DNA from 4 places in the Priestia sp. FSL W8-0001 genome. Region 1 is predicted to be linked to each of the others. Evidence: riboswitches for the same ligand, from Rfam matches in the RefSeq annotation. Region 1 holds a riboswitch; each other region holds the start of a gene.

Region 1 (3,164 bases):
TAACAGATCCTAAATATGCCAGCATAAGATAAATAATAGCTAGCAACGTTCCTGCAATTACTCCTGCACGAATGGATGATGACATAATACTTTTCGCACTAGTCATTCCTTTTTGCTTCAAAGCCATTGCAATGACAATTCCAAAGTTTAGCGCAGCGATTGTATCCATGGTCGCATAACCATCGGTAAATCCAGTAGCGAATGCTTTTGTGACATAATTACCTGCAGGTTGACCAGCCGGCTCAAAAGGATAAGAAAGGGCACGAATAAAAATAAGTGAAATAAGAACTAATAAAACTGGCGTTAATACTTTTCCAAAGCGGTCAACAAGCTTTGAAGGCTTTAAAGCTAACCAGTAAGCAAGTGCAAAATAACAAAACGTATATCCAAACAGCGCGGCTTTTACATTTACTCCTTCAGGTAAAAAAGGCTGTACGCCCATTTCAAATGCTAAGCTTCCTGCTCGTGGGATTCCTAAAAAAGGTCCAATTGCTAAGTAAATCATGACCGTAAATACAACGGCGAAAACTGGGTGGACTCGGTTTGCTAATGAATGAAGACCATTTGATTTTGCTACAGCAATGACACCCAGGATTGGTAGCCCCACAGCCGATAAAATGAAGCCTGTAACAGCTGGCCACAATTCACTTCCAGCAGACTGTCCTAAAAATGGAGGGAAAATTAAGTTTCCTGCTCCAAAAAATAATGAGAATAGCATTAAACTAATAAACAGTGTATCTTTTCTTGATAAAGCATTCATGTGAGTTCCTCCTAGATTGTTTGTATTTCTGATTTTTCTGTCTAATGTCAATATCACTTTCCACTCGAATCACTCCTTTTTATACACAAAAAAATACCGTCCCTAAAAAGGGACGAGATATAATTCTCGCGTTACCACCCTCGTTCTGCTAAAAACAGCAGCACTCGCCAACGTACGTGTTCATACGTGTTCCTTCTAACGGTGGACGTCCGAATATACTTACTATAAGGCTTCAGCATATTTTCTCAGAGATGATTTTCAGCTAGGAACTGTACGCTAACTTTCAGCAAACGTTAGCTCTCTGGGGAACAGTTTTCATAACCTACTCGTTCTCTTCAACGAATTTATAAGGTGTTTTAATTGAATAAAAATATTCTAACAAAACTTTTAAGATTTGTATACAAAAATTAAAATATTTTATCAATTATATTTTTTCCCATTAATAGTCAGTCTATAAAATGAAACTTCTAGCTAATTCGTTCGTATATACTACTATATTACTTAATAGGAGGCTCTTATACATGAGCGGAAATGTACGTGTTATGAAATGGCTAACGGCTGGGTATGAAGCATTTTTAGGTATTCCTCTAATTGGTGGTGCATTCATCATAAGCTTTTCATGGGGACCTTTAGTATTTGCTTTTTTCCTGCATGCAATTGCTCTATTTTTATCTCATAAAGAAGGTCGTTCAGCTTACGGAAATATTTTGGGGATGGTGACATCATTTGTCGGCGTAATCCCAGTTGTGGGAATGGTTATGCATATTATTACCGCTATTGTTATTGCATTTGAAGCAGCAAAAAGATAAATAACCGCTTGCATTTTTCCCTAATGATGGTAGAATGAAGTCGTCAATTAAATGATTTTCTACTAGGGGTGTCTGATTACACAGACTGAGAGAAGAGTTATTGTGCTCTTTAACCCTCTGAACCTGATTTGGGTTATACCAACGTAGGGAAGTAGTCTTGAAAGAACGGTGTTTTATGCTGTTTTCTTTTTTGTCTATTCCATCGGGCTCTTACATAGAGCCCGATTTTTTTGTTCGGTATAGCTTATTTTCTCAAAATCTACTAGCATAATGGAGGAATAAGTATGTCTAAAGAACAAGTAATCATTTCAATGCAACAGCCGTTTCCAAACAGTAAAAAAGTATACGTGCAAGGGACTCGAAGTGATATTCAAGTACCGATGCGCGAAATCCACCTTTCCCCCACTGTAAACGACCGCGGTGAAGAGCAAAACACCCCCGTTCGCGTTTACGATACAAGCGGCGTATACACCGATCCAGCCTATAGTGTAGATTTAGAAAAAGGACTGCCACCTTTACGCAAACCATGGATTGCAGAACGAAACGATACTTTTTCCTATGCTGGCCGTACCGTTCAAGCAAGAGATAACGGCTATAAAGAAGGCGATCAACGGAACGAAACGAAAAGCTTTCCCCTTATTAATTATTCACCACAAAAAGCAAAGGATGACAGAAACGTCACCCAAATGCATTATGCAAAAAAAGGAATTATCACGCCTGAAATGGAATTTATCGCAATTCGTGAGCAAATGAGTGCAGAAACGATTCGTGAAGAAGTTGCAGCAGGGCGTGCAATCATTCCCTGCAATATTAACCACCCAGAAGTTGAACCAATGATTATTGGAACAAAGTTTCACGTGAAAATTAATGCAAATATCGGAAACTCTGCTGTTCATTCATCAATTGAAGATGAAGTTGAAAAGATGACGTGGGCTACAAGGTGGGGAGCAGATACAATTATGGATCTTTCAACTGGTAAAGACATTCATAAGACGCGCGAATGGATTATTCGAAATTCACCCGTTCCTGTTGGCACTGTCCCAATCTATCAAGCTTTAGAGAAAGTTAATGGTATAGCAGAAGACCTATCTTGGGAGGTTTATCGTGATACACTCATTGAACAAGCAGAACAAGGGGTTGATTACTTTACAATTCATGCAGGCGTACTGTTGCGCTATATTCCACTAACTGCTACGCGAACAACCGGTATTGTCTCACGGGGTGGTTCCATTTTGGCTCAATGGTGCTTAGCACATCACCAAGAAAACTTTTTGTATACACACTTTGAAGAGATTTGCGAAATTTGTAAGCAATATGATATCTCAATCTCACTGGGAGATGGCCTGCGCCCTGGTTCAATTGCTGATGCGAACGACGAAGCTCAATTTGCAGAGCTTGATACGCTTGGCGAATTAACAACAATTGCATGGAAGCATGATGTTCAAGTAATGATTGAGGGTCCTGGACATGTGCCAATGCATCTGATTAAAGAGAACGTTGACCGACAAATGGAAGTTTGCCACGAAGCACCATTCTATACCCTGGGACCACTAACAACTGATATAGCACCGGGCTATGACCACATTACGTCTGGT
Region 2 (3,164 bases), 380 kb from region 1:
AATGCTCTCTAAACTTTTTGTGCATACAGTTCGATAAAATGAACCTATAGTTCAAAATGTACCTTAATTATATAGGGGGTATTGTTTGCTCATCAACTGAAATAGAAAAGTTGAGCGTAAAGAAATGAAAAAAATGCAAATGATATCCATATGTCGATGTGCTAGCTGAAATATACATTTGTAGCCCTACTCATAAGAACGTGATAGGATATTAACTAGAATTGAGATATAAAGGCGGTATGAAAGATGATTAAAGCAATTGTGTTTGACTTTGATGGATTAATTGTAGATACAGAATCAGTTTGGTATGAAGTATACTGCGATATGCTAGAACCTCGTGGCGTACATTTGAAAATTGAAGAGTTTGCGTCTTATATAGGAACGGATACCAAAGCGCTTTACGACTTTTTATATGAGCAGTTTGGTCGTGAATTAACGAAGGAAGAAATTGCAAAAGAGTCATTAAAGCGTCACCGAGAAAAAATGAAGCAGCTTGCAGCTCGTGAAGGCGTTCTTGAGTATTTAAAAGAAGCGAAAGAATTAGGACTGAAAATTGGTTTAGCTAGCAGTTCAGACCGTGCATGGGTTACGTCGTTTTTAAAGGAATTAGATCTCCTTGGTCATTTCGAAGTGATGCAAACGCGTGGCGACGTGGAAAAAGTTAAGCCAGATCCAGCTCTTTATAAGCAAACAGTTGAAAAGCTAGGCGTAAAACCTTCTGAAGCCATTGCTTTTGAAGACTCAGCCAACGGTGCAAAAGCTGCGATTGCTGCGGGTTTACAATGTGTAATTGTGCCGAATCGTCTCTCTGCACATTTGACGTTTGAAACGTATCACTTACGCATTGCCTCTATGAAAGAGAAGTCGTTGCAAGAAGTAATTGAACAGGTAAGTCATTAAAAAAGTGAAGCTAGCATTAGCTCCACTTTCTATGGTTCTAAGTGTATTTTTGGGAACGGAATACGAGGCGGTTGTATTACTGTCCAACTTGTCAAAAGAAGTAAGTATAGAAAAGGAGGGATTTTAAGCTGAATAGCTCGTCCCTAGTCTTCTATACTTGGTAGGCATCCGATAGAATTAAACATAACGCTATTGTGGCTTTGAAGGTCAAATTAGAATTCTGCAAATTGTATTGAACTATATAAGGTAGTGTGGTACAACTAATAGAGGTAATAATCAGATAGTTTTACAAAAAAATAGTCATTATCAAACCACTAGGGGTGCTTTTCAAAGCTGAGAGAGACGCTTGTCTTAACCCTTATAACCTGAACTAGGTAATACTAGCGTAGGAAAGAGGTATTGTGTGCTACATCTATGACTTTTACGTGATGTAAGAGGGATACATGTGTATATTCAAGCGCTTCTTTTCTATGAAAAGAAGCGCTTTTTTTATGTGGTTTAGAAGGAGGGAATTGGTATGAATATTACGGATGTAGTAAAGCAAGTAGATGACAAACGAGATGAGCTTATTGAACTTTTGACCAAGCTCATATCTTACAAAACACCAGCACCACCTGCACGTAATACAAAAGAAGCGCAGAGCTATATTGCGCGGCTGTTGGAAAGCTATGGTTTTGAAACAGATATGTGGGACGTGTATCCAAATGATCCTAACGTTGTTGGAACATTAAAGGGAACAAATCGAAGTGGGTACCAGAGCTTGATTATTAATGGACATATTGATGTTGCAGCTGTTAACGAAGACGAAGGATGGAATGCTGATCCGTTTCAAGCGAGGTGCGGTGAAGAATTTATTACGGGGAGAGGCGCTGCCGATATGAAAGGCGGACTCGCTGGTGCGCTGTTTGCTATTAAGCTTCTACGTGAAGCTGGAGTGGAGTTTCCTGGTGATTTAGTGTTTCAGTCAGTTATCGGTGAAGAGGTTGGAGAGGCAGGTACCCTTGAATGCTGCAAGCGAGGATATAGCGCAGACTTTGCGGTTGTGGTTGATACAAGTGATTTGCAAATCCAAGGTCAAGGTGGAGTCATTACCGGGTGGATAACTGTGAAAAGTAAGCAAACATATCATGATGCCACAAGAAGACAAATGATTCATGCCGGCGGCGGTTTGTTGGGAGCCAGTGCAATTGAAAAAATGATGAAATTAATTGGTGCACTACAAGAGTTAGAGCGCCACTGGGCTGTTGTCAAAAGCTATCCTGGCTTTCCGCCTGGAACAAATACAATAAATCCAGCGGTTATTGAAGGTGGTCGCCACGCAGCGTTTATCGCAGATGAGTGCAGGCTGTGGGTGACCGTTCATTATTATCCAAATGAATCGTATGAAGAAGTAGCGAAAGAAGTAGAAGACCATCTGTTACAGGTTGCAAAAGCAGATCGGTGGCTAAGAGAAAATCTCCCAACGTTTAAGTGGGGAGGAACATCAATGATTGAAGATAGAGGTGAAATTTTCCCTGCATTTGAAGTAGATAGAAATCACCCAGCAGTTCACTCGTTAGTCAGTGCTCATAGAGAAGTGACAATGAAAGAAGCGAAAGTCAACGTTTCTCCAACGGTTACGGACGGTGGCTGGCTAGCTGATGCACGTATAGCTACAGTTATTTATGGCCCAGGCGAATTAACGGAAGCACACGCTGTTAATGAAAAGCTGTCCGTTGATCAATTACTCGATTACACGAAAGTGATGGTTCAGTTTATTTATGAGTGGCTACATACAAAAAAGGAGAGTGCCTAATGAGATTCAGTGAACGTTTATATGAAAAAGTAAAGCCTATTTGGAAGCAAACGCATGAGCATCCCTTTGTAAAGGGGATGGGAGAAGGGACGTTAGAGCAAGAGAAGTTTCGCTTTTATATGGTACAAGATTACGTGTATTTAATTGATTATGCGAAGCTATTTGCACTTGGAGCAGTAAAAGCAACAGATGTTCAAACGATGGGGAAATTTGCAGCGTTATTACATTCAACAATCAACGAAGAGATGGAGCTACATAGACAGTATGCAAAACGTTTTTTAATTACTCCTGAAGAACTAGAAACAGCAGAGCCCGCGCCAACAACGCTTGCTTACACGCACTATATGCTTCACGTTTCTCAAAACGGAACGCTAGCTGAGCTTGTTGCCGCACTGCTCCCGTGCATGTGGAGCTATTGGGAAATTGGCAAAGAGCTTTCCACTCAGCCTGGAGCAGCTCATGAGCTTTA
Region 3 (3,164 bases), 1.4 Mb from region 1:
ACGAGATGTTAACAACTCGTTCCCAACAGAATGTCCATTCAAGCTAAAAAGGAGTGAAAGAGATGGAGTTAAAAAAAGCCTTTATTAAAAAAGGAATTGGCGGTGGTCTTGAAGAAGTTATACATGAACTACTTCCAAAACATACCGGTTATGTAGAGGTTCAACATGATGTTGCAGGGCAGGAACACCCAAGTCATACTCACCCTACCGACGAGATTCTTCATATTATTAAAGGATCTATTTATTTTACAGTTGAGGGAGAAACAACTCAGTGCGAAGCGGGAGATCGTATTTATTTACCAAAACACACAAAGCATGCGTCAAAAGCTGATGTGAATGGTTGTACGTATGTAATCTCCATTTTAAAATTTTGATGAAAGAAGTTGATGACTGGAATGATTCAATCAAACCCTGTTTTAATCATAATAGATGTACAAAAAGGTTTTGAACAAGATGCTTGGGGAACTCGTAATAATATTCATGCAGAAGATAATATGCTCACTCTTTTACAAGCTTGGAGGAGACAGCAGTTTCCGGTTATTCATGTCCAGCATGCTTCAAAAAGCGAAACATCTCCTCTTTTTCCAGGGACGGAAGGATTCCGTTTCAAAGAAGGTTTCGGTCCTGTTGGTGATGAATACTTAATTCGAAAGCATAAAAATAGCTGTTTTATAGGAACAGAACTGGATAACTATCTGAAGGAAAACGGATACGATACGCTTATACTAGTAGGTTTAACAACGAACCATTGCGTCTCTACAACGGCACGCATGGCAGGAAACTTAGGTTATCGCACTTACGTCATCCACGATGCAACTGCGTGTTTCAATCTGTTATCATATGACGGTGAAACAACTTTTGCAGCAGAAGATGTTCATCGCTTAAGCTTATCATCTCTTCACAATGAATTTGCAACGGTTACTTCAACATCCGAAGCCCTACGCGTACTGCAATCCTATCAATATATAAAATGAGGCCTGATGCTTTTGCATCAGGTTTTTTGTGTAGATTATTCTGACAAAAACAAGTACAATAGAAACATCATTTTGAAAAAGGAGCACGATACATCATGACAGTAATTAGAAAAGCTTTAGCAGAAGACTTACCTACAATGGTGGCTATTTATAATCAGTCAGTACGCCAAAGCGCAGCAACATTTGACTTAACTCCTGTAACAATTGGGCAACGTAAAAGCTGGTTTGAATCTCACGACCAAAGTCAACTGTTTCCACTGCTTGTTGCTGAACGAAATGGTGAAGTAGCTGGATACGCATCTTTGTCTTCCTACCGTGATAAAGAAGCATATATTCGAACAGTTGAACTCTCCGTTTATGTAGATGAAGCTCACCAAGGATTTGGAATTGGTAAAAGGTTAATGGAAGCTATTCTAGTACAAGCAAAAGAGTTAAATCATCACGTTGTTATTTCTGGTATTACAAAAGGAAACGATAAAAGTATTAAAATGCATGAACAGTTTGGATTTAACTTTTGTGGGGAATTTAAAGAAGTAGGATGGAAGTTCAATCAATGGCAAGATGTTCTGTTTTATCAACTGATTCTTTAAGTGAAATTAAATAGTATCTTGTTTGAGAATTATGTTATAATAGAAAGCGTTCTAATAATACATATCAACGTACCACAGGGGGAGCCTGAATGGCTGAGAGTGAACCAATTGTTCTGACCCTTTGAACCTGTTAGTTAATGCTAGCGTAGGGAGTGTGGAGCGTGCAGCTTGTGCTGCCTCCTGTGTTTGTCGTTGAATACTAATGATTTTACAACAGGAGTGAAAAGACGATGAACAAAGGAATGTCTTTACAAGCGAAAATTGAAGTGGCAATCTTTGCAGCTCTAGCAATGATAATTGATATATTGCCATCAATTACAATTGCACCTGCCGTGTCCATATCATTTTCCATGGTACCAATCTTCATTATTTGCTTTCGATGGGGATTTAAATCAGGCGTGGTAGCTGGATTTTTGTGGGGATTGCTACAAGTTGTCACGGGTACTGCTTATGTATTAACACCTCTACAAGCATTTATCGAATATTTTATTGCATTTGCATTCATTGGTCTAGCAGGGCTATTGTCTGGTGCTATTAAGCAGAACTTAGCTACTAACAATCGAACAAAAGCATTTACATTTATTATTTTAGCAATTGTTATCGGCAGCGTTGCTCGCTATTTTTGGCACTTTGTTGCAGGGATTATTTTTTGGGGCTCTTATGCGCCAAAAGGAGTATCTGCATTATGGTATTCATTTACGATGAACGGACTAGCAATGGTGGGATCCATGATTGCTTGCCTAATCATTTTAGCCGTATTAATTCCGTCTGCTGCAAGAGTGGTATTAAATCGCGCATCATAAATAAAAGGAATGAAACCTATAGGAGTAACATCCTATAGGTTTTTTGCGTTTTTAAACCAATTTACATGTTTTCAGTGTTTTTGTTCTTTTTATGAAAGGGTTGAGGGTTTTTTTGTAGAATGGTATACTAGGTCTGTTTGTTGGAAGAATATACATACCATTTTTTGTAGGAAGGAATCATGTTAATGAACAAACGTAATCTCCTTTACATGACGATTGCAACATCCCTTTTACTCGCAGGATGTCAGCAAAAAGCTCAAAAAGCAACTGAAGTCGATACGGACTTGATGATTGCAGGAGAGATAGAAAGTCATGATCAAGAAGCAAAGAAAGATGTTGTTGAAAACCAGTACAGATATGATATTTCAGATACAATAGATGAAAAAATAATCTCGCAGTTTATGAATAGCTACTTCAAGGCTTTACATGATGGAATCCTTCATAAATCAGCTAAGTCAATTCAGACATATATAATAGAAGATAGTGAGTTTTATAAACAGCAAGTAATGAAAATTGATAATTTTTCGGAGCAAGGAATTCGTCAAGAACTAAAGACGTTTCAAGTTGTGAACTGGTATGAAGCTGAGAAAAATCAAATAAATTTACAAACGTTTGAAGAGGTCACCATCCATCAACCTAATAAAAAGGATTATACAAAGAGTATTAATCAATTGTATACGCTAATAAGCGATCAAGGTACATTGCGAATTAAAAGCGTAGAGCCGTATACAATGGATAAAGCAGAAGAAACGAAGTCAAATGCACCAGCTATTACAAGAGCAGCTAGCTTAAATGAA
Region 4 (3,164 bases), 1.2 Mb from region 1:
ATACTGATCGCTATTCGTTTTCTTCATAATACCTTTAATAGCTAAACCTACAAGAAAAGCTAGTGAAAAAGCCGGTATTGTTACTGAAGGCAACAACGTTTGACCTAGCTCACTTAAATAGTAGCCACCTAATGCGATAATTGTCACTAAAGCCACATGTAAGACAAGTGGATCAACAGCAATCGATGATACCGTATCCATTTTTGTAGAAGTGCGCTTTTCAGGGGGGATTAATCCTGTTCTTAATTCTCGTGGTAAGTCTTCAAATCTTGCAAGATAATTTGTTTCACCTTTTTTCGAATAATATTTAATGAACGCCAACCCTACTACGATTGAGCAAATAACACCAATTGTTGCTGATGTCATCGCTAGCGATAATCCTTCTTCCCATCCTTGCTTTGCAAACGCATCTCCGACAGCAGCCGCTGTTCCATGTCCACCGATAAATCCTGCTGCTAATAACAAGCCAAATCCTAAGTTTAAATCTCCCCAAACGTTATTTAATAGCAGCAATGAAAATAGTAAACCGACGCCCCACATTGCTAGCATAATCATTTGAGAATACGACCACATACTACCTACGCGACCCGCTATTTCTTTAAACTTTACACTTTGAGTTGCAATTGGAATTGCACCAAAAATAACCGCGATTAGAATACCTGGATAAGTTCCAATTTGATCAGTGAATGGAATGAGGCCAATACCGTTTGGCCCTAATGCTAAACCCAATATTCCGGCAATAATACTCGCAGGTAAAAATAAGTTTTGTACCCACCTGACCTTTGCTCGAATAATGGTACCAGCCACTAATAACAGTGAGATGAAACCAAGATCCACAAATAAATCCCATGCTGATAGATTCATTAAACAACCTCCTTAAAAAATATAATTCCTACTAAATCGACAGGACTAATTTATATTAAACTAGGCAAACTGAAAAGGCCATTTAGCTTCAGCTAAATACCTCTTCAATTTGTAGCTTAATTCTTTAATTGAGCTTGTTTAAACGTAACGAGCTTACAATTATTATAGCATGATAGCACAGCCTTTGCACATTCCGACAAGATTCGTGACAATTTTCTCATTTTTTCATTAACTACTTCAATCGTTTAGTTACTAGTTTCATATGTAATTTATCTCGTTTATTTTTTTAAAAAATATCACTATTCAAACTACTACTTCCGTTACTTTTGAACCATTCTTTCTAAACTTTTGTATAATTCTTTTTTTTATGTTAAATTGAATAAGAATAAAATGAAAGAATCCACTAGGGGTGCCGTTTGGCTGAGACAAGGAATCTTGATCCCTTTGAACCTGATCTGGCTTATACCAGCGTAGGAAAGTGGTACGGCGTTGTCGTGTAATACACCAACAACTGTCTTTACCACTCCATATAATGGGGTGTTTTTTTTGTTATTGCCTACATTTATAAGCGCGTTCCTTGTGGATTCAATTAGGGAGGAATATCAATTGTCATTTTCAGCTCAATTACGCAAAGAAGCAGCTTACATTTACGATGCCATCTTTCAACATCCATTTGTTGCAGGTATTAAGGAAGGAAAAGTTCCAAAAGAAGCTTTAATTCATTATGTGTCACAGGATTATGAATATTTAACTGCTTTTGTTCGCATATACGGTGCGGCGTTAACAAAATGTAGTACCCGTGATGAAATGGAAGTGTTTAATAACGGTATTTCAATTGTTTTACATAGTGAAGTCCATCCTCATAATAATTTTTGTAAAGTAGCTGGCATTCGTTATGAAGATATGAAGCATCAGCCCTTAGCACCAACAGCAAATCATTATATTAGCCATATGATGACGGTCGCACATACAGGGACACTAGGTGAAATTATTGCTGTGCTACTGCCATGTCCATGGACATACGTTGAAATTGGCAAGCGCATTGCAGGCGAAGTGAACTTAACACCGGATCACCCTTTTTACGAATGGATTTCCTTTTATACCAATGGAGAAATGAAAGAAACGACAAAATGGTTTTGTGACAAATTAGATGAGTTAGCAGAAAAAGCTTCAGCTGAGGAACGTAGACGTATGAAAGAGCATTTTATCAAAAGTTGCGAACTTGAGTATCTATTTTGGGACATGGCCTACAAACAAGAGCAATGGCCTCTATCTCAAACCATCGTGCACTCATAACAAACGAGTTTGGGACATAACAAAATGATTGCTTCTAAGAGACGAACAATAGCTGTTCCAATCTTTTTGGTTTGTCTGAACACGTTCGTTCCATTGCGCTACGGCCACTCGCTTTCCGCGGGGAGGAACCTGAGCTTCCTCGCTGCGCTGCGGGATCTCAGTCTTCCCTCTCTTTCCCGCAGGAGTCGAGTGTCCTACGCTCCATTCCACCCTGTTTCCAACATTGTTTTCACAATGAACCAAAAAACCTGAACGATTAAAAGCGAGAAACTCTCAATCGTTCAGGTTTATCATTGGCTGAATTACTTATGTCCCAGCCTCTTCGTTTGACGTTATTTCAAAAACTTTTTAATCGTTTTTAGACTTTGGTTATCAGACGGATACTTAAAGGCAAAATCAAACTTTGTTGTTTGCTTCAGCACGCTTTTAAAGTGTGAAAACGTTTTAAAGCTTGCCTCACCGTGATATTGACCGATTCCACTCTCTCCAACTCCTCCAAATGGCAGGTGCGGCGTTGCCAGGTGCATAATCGTATCGTTAATGCACCCTCCCCCAAATGAAACCGTGTTAATAATTTGCTGCTGAACCTCTTCACTTTCTGAAAACAAATATAGAGCTAGCGGCGTTGCTTTTTGATGAACTGCACTTACGACCTCATCTACACTTTCATATTCAATAAGAGGTAAAATTGGACCGAAAATTTCGTCTTGCATAACGCTTGAATCCCATTTTACTTCGTCTAAGACGGTTGGAGCAATCTGGAGCGTTTCTTCATTATAATTACCGCCAATTACAACTTTTCCATCTTGTAAAAACTCAATTAAACGATCGAAGTGTCTCTCACTGACAATTCTGCCATAACGCCCGCTTGTGAGTACATCTTCGCCATAAAACTGCGTTACCGCTTTTGCTTTTCGACAATATTGCTGATAATGTTCTCATCTGTAACGTAATACTCACTATGCTTCATTTCTTCACCTCTTTGATCATAAACATTCTTTTTC

The links. A riboswitch is a leader RNA that binds a small molecule or an ion and turns the genes downstream of it on or off. The one in region 1 is predicted to bind thiamine pyrophosphate.
Region 2: it holds a riboswitch for thiamine pyrophosphate, as region 1 does, so the genes downstream of both, MKZ18_RS04860 (acetylornithine deacetylase) here and thiC (phosphomethylpyrimidine synthase ThiC) in region 1, are expected to answer to the same signal.
Region 3: it holds a riboswitch for thiamine pyrophosphate, as region 1 does, so the genes downstream of both, thiT (energy-coupled thiamine transporter ThiT) here and thiC (phosphomethylpyrimidine synthase ThiC) in region 1, are expected to answer to the same signal.
Region 4: it holds a riboswitch for thiamine pyrophosphate, as region 1 does, so the genes downstream of both, tenA (thiaminase II) here and thiC (phosphomethylpyrimidine synthase ThiC) in region 1, are expected to answer to the same signal.

Annotation. Positions count from the first base shown of each region.
Region 1 is NZ_JBBPAL010000001.1:541,175-544,338, reverse strand. It holds gene brnQ (branched-chain amino acid transport system II carrier protein) at 1-760, opposite strand, end outside; T-box leader at 866-1,108, opposite strand; gene MKZ18_RS02940 (hypothetical protein) at 1,282-1,569, shown strand; TPP riboswitch at 1,624-1,736, shown strand; gene thiC (phosphomethylpyrimidine synthase ThiC) at 1,854-3,164, shown strand, end outside.
Region 2 is NZ_JBBPAL010000001.1:924,416-927,579, forward strand. It holds gene MKZ18_RS04855 (HAD family hydrolase) at 247-900, shown strand; TPP riboswitch at 1,207-1,309, shown strand; gene MKZ18_RS04860 (acetylornithine deacetylase) at 1,418-2,695, shown strand; gene tenA (thiaminase II) at 2,695-3,164, shown strand, end outside.
Region 3 is NZ_JBBPAL010000001.1:1,945,143-1,948,306, forward strand. It holds gene MKZ18_RS10255 (YqcI/YcgG family protein) at 1-88, shown strand, start outside; gene MKZ18_RS10260 (cupin domain-containing protein) at 63-374, shown strand; gene MKZ18_RS10265 (cysteine hydrolase family protein) at 396-974, shown strand; gene MKZ18_RS10270 (GNAT family N-acetyltransferase) at 1,070-1,564, shown strand; TPP riboswitch at 1,632-1,734, shown strand; gene thiT (energy-coupled thiamine transporter ThiT) at 1,795-2,367, shown strand; gene MKZ18_RS10280 (TcaA NTF2-like domain-containing protein) at 2,553-3,164, shown strand, end outside.
Region 4 is NZ_JBBPAL010000001.1:1,707,024-1,710,187, reverse strand. It holds gene MKZ18_RS09020 (sodium/glutamate symporter) at 1-864, opposite strand, end outside; TPP riboswitch at 1,260-1,358, shown strand; gene tenA (thiaminase II) at 1,471-2,160, shown strand; partial or broken gene MKZ18_RS09010 (aldehyde dehydrogenase family protein) at 2,493-3,035, opposite strand; gene MKZ18_RS09005 (ArsR/SmtB family transcription factor) at 3,147-3,164, opposite strand, start outside.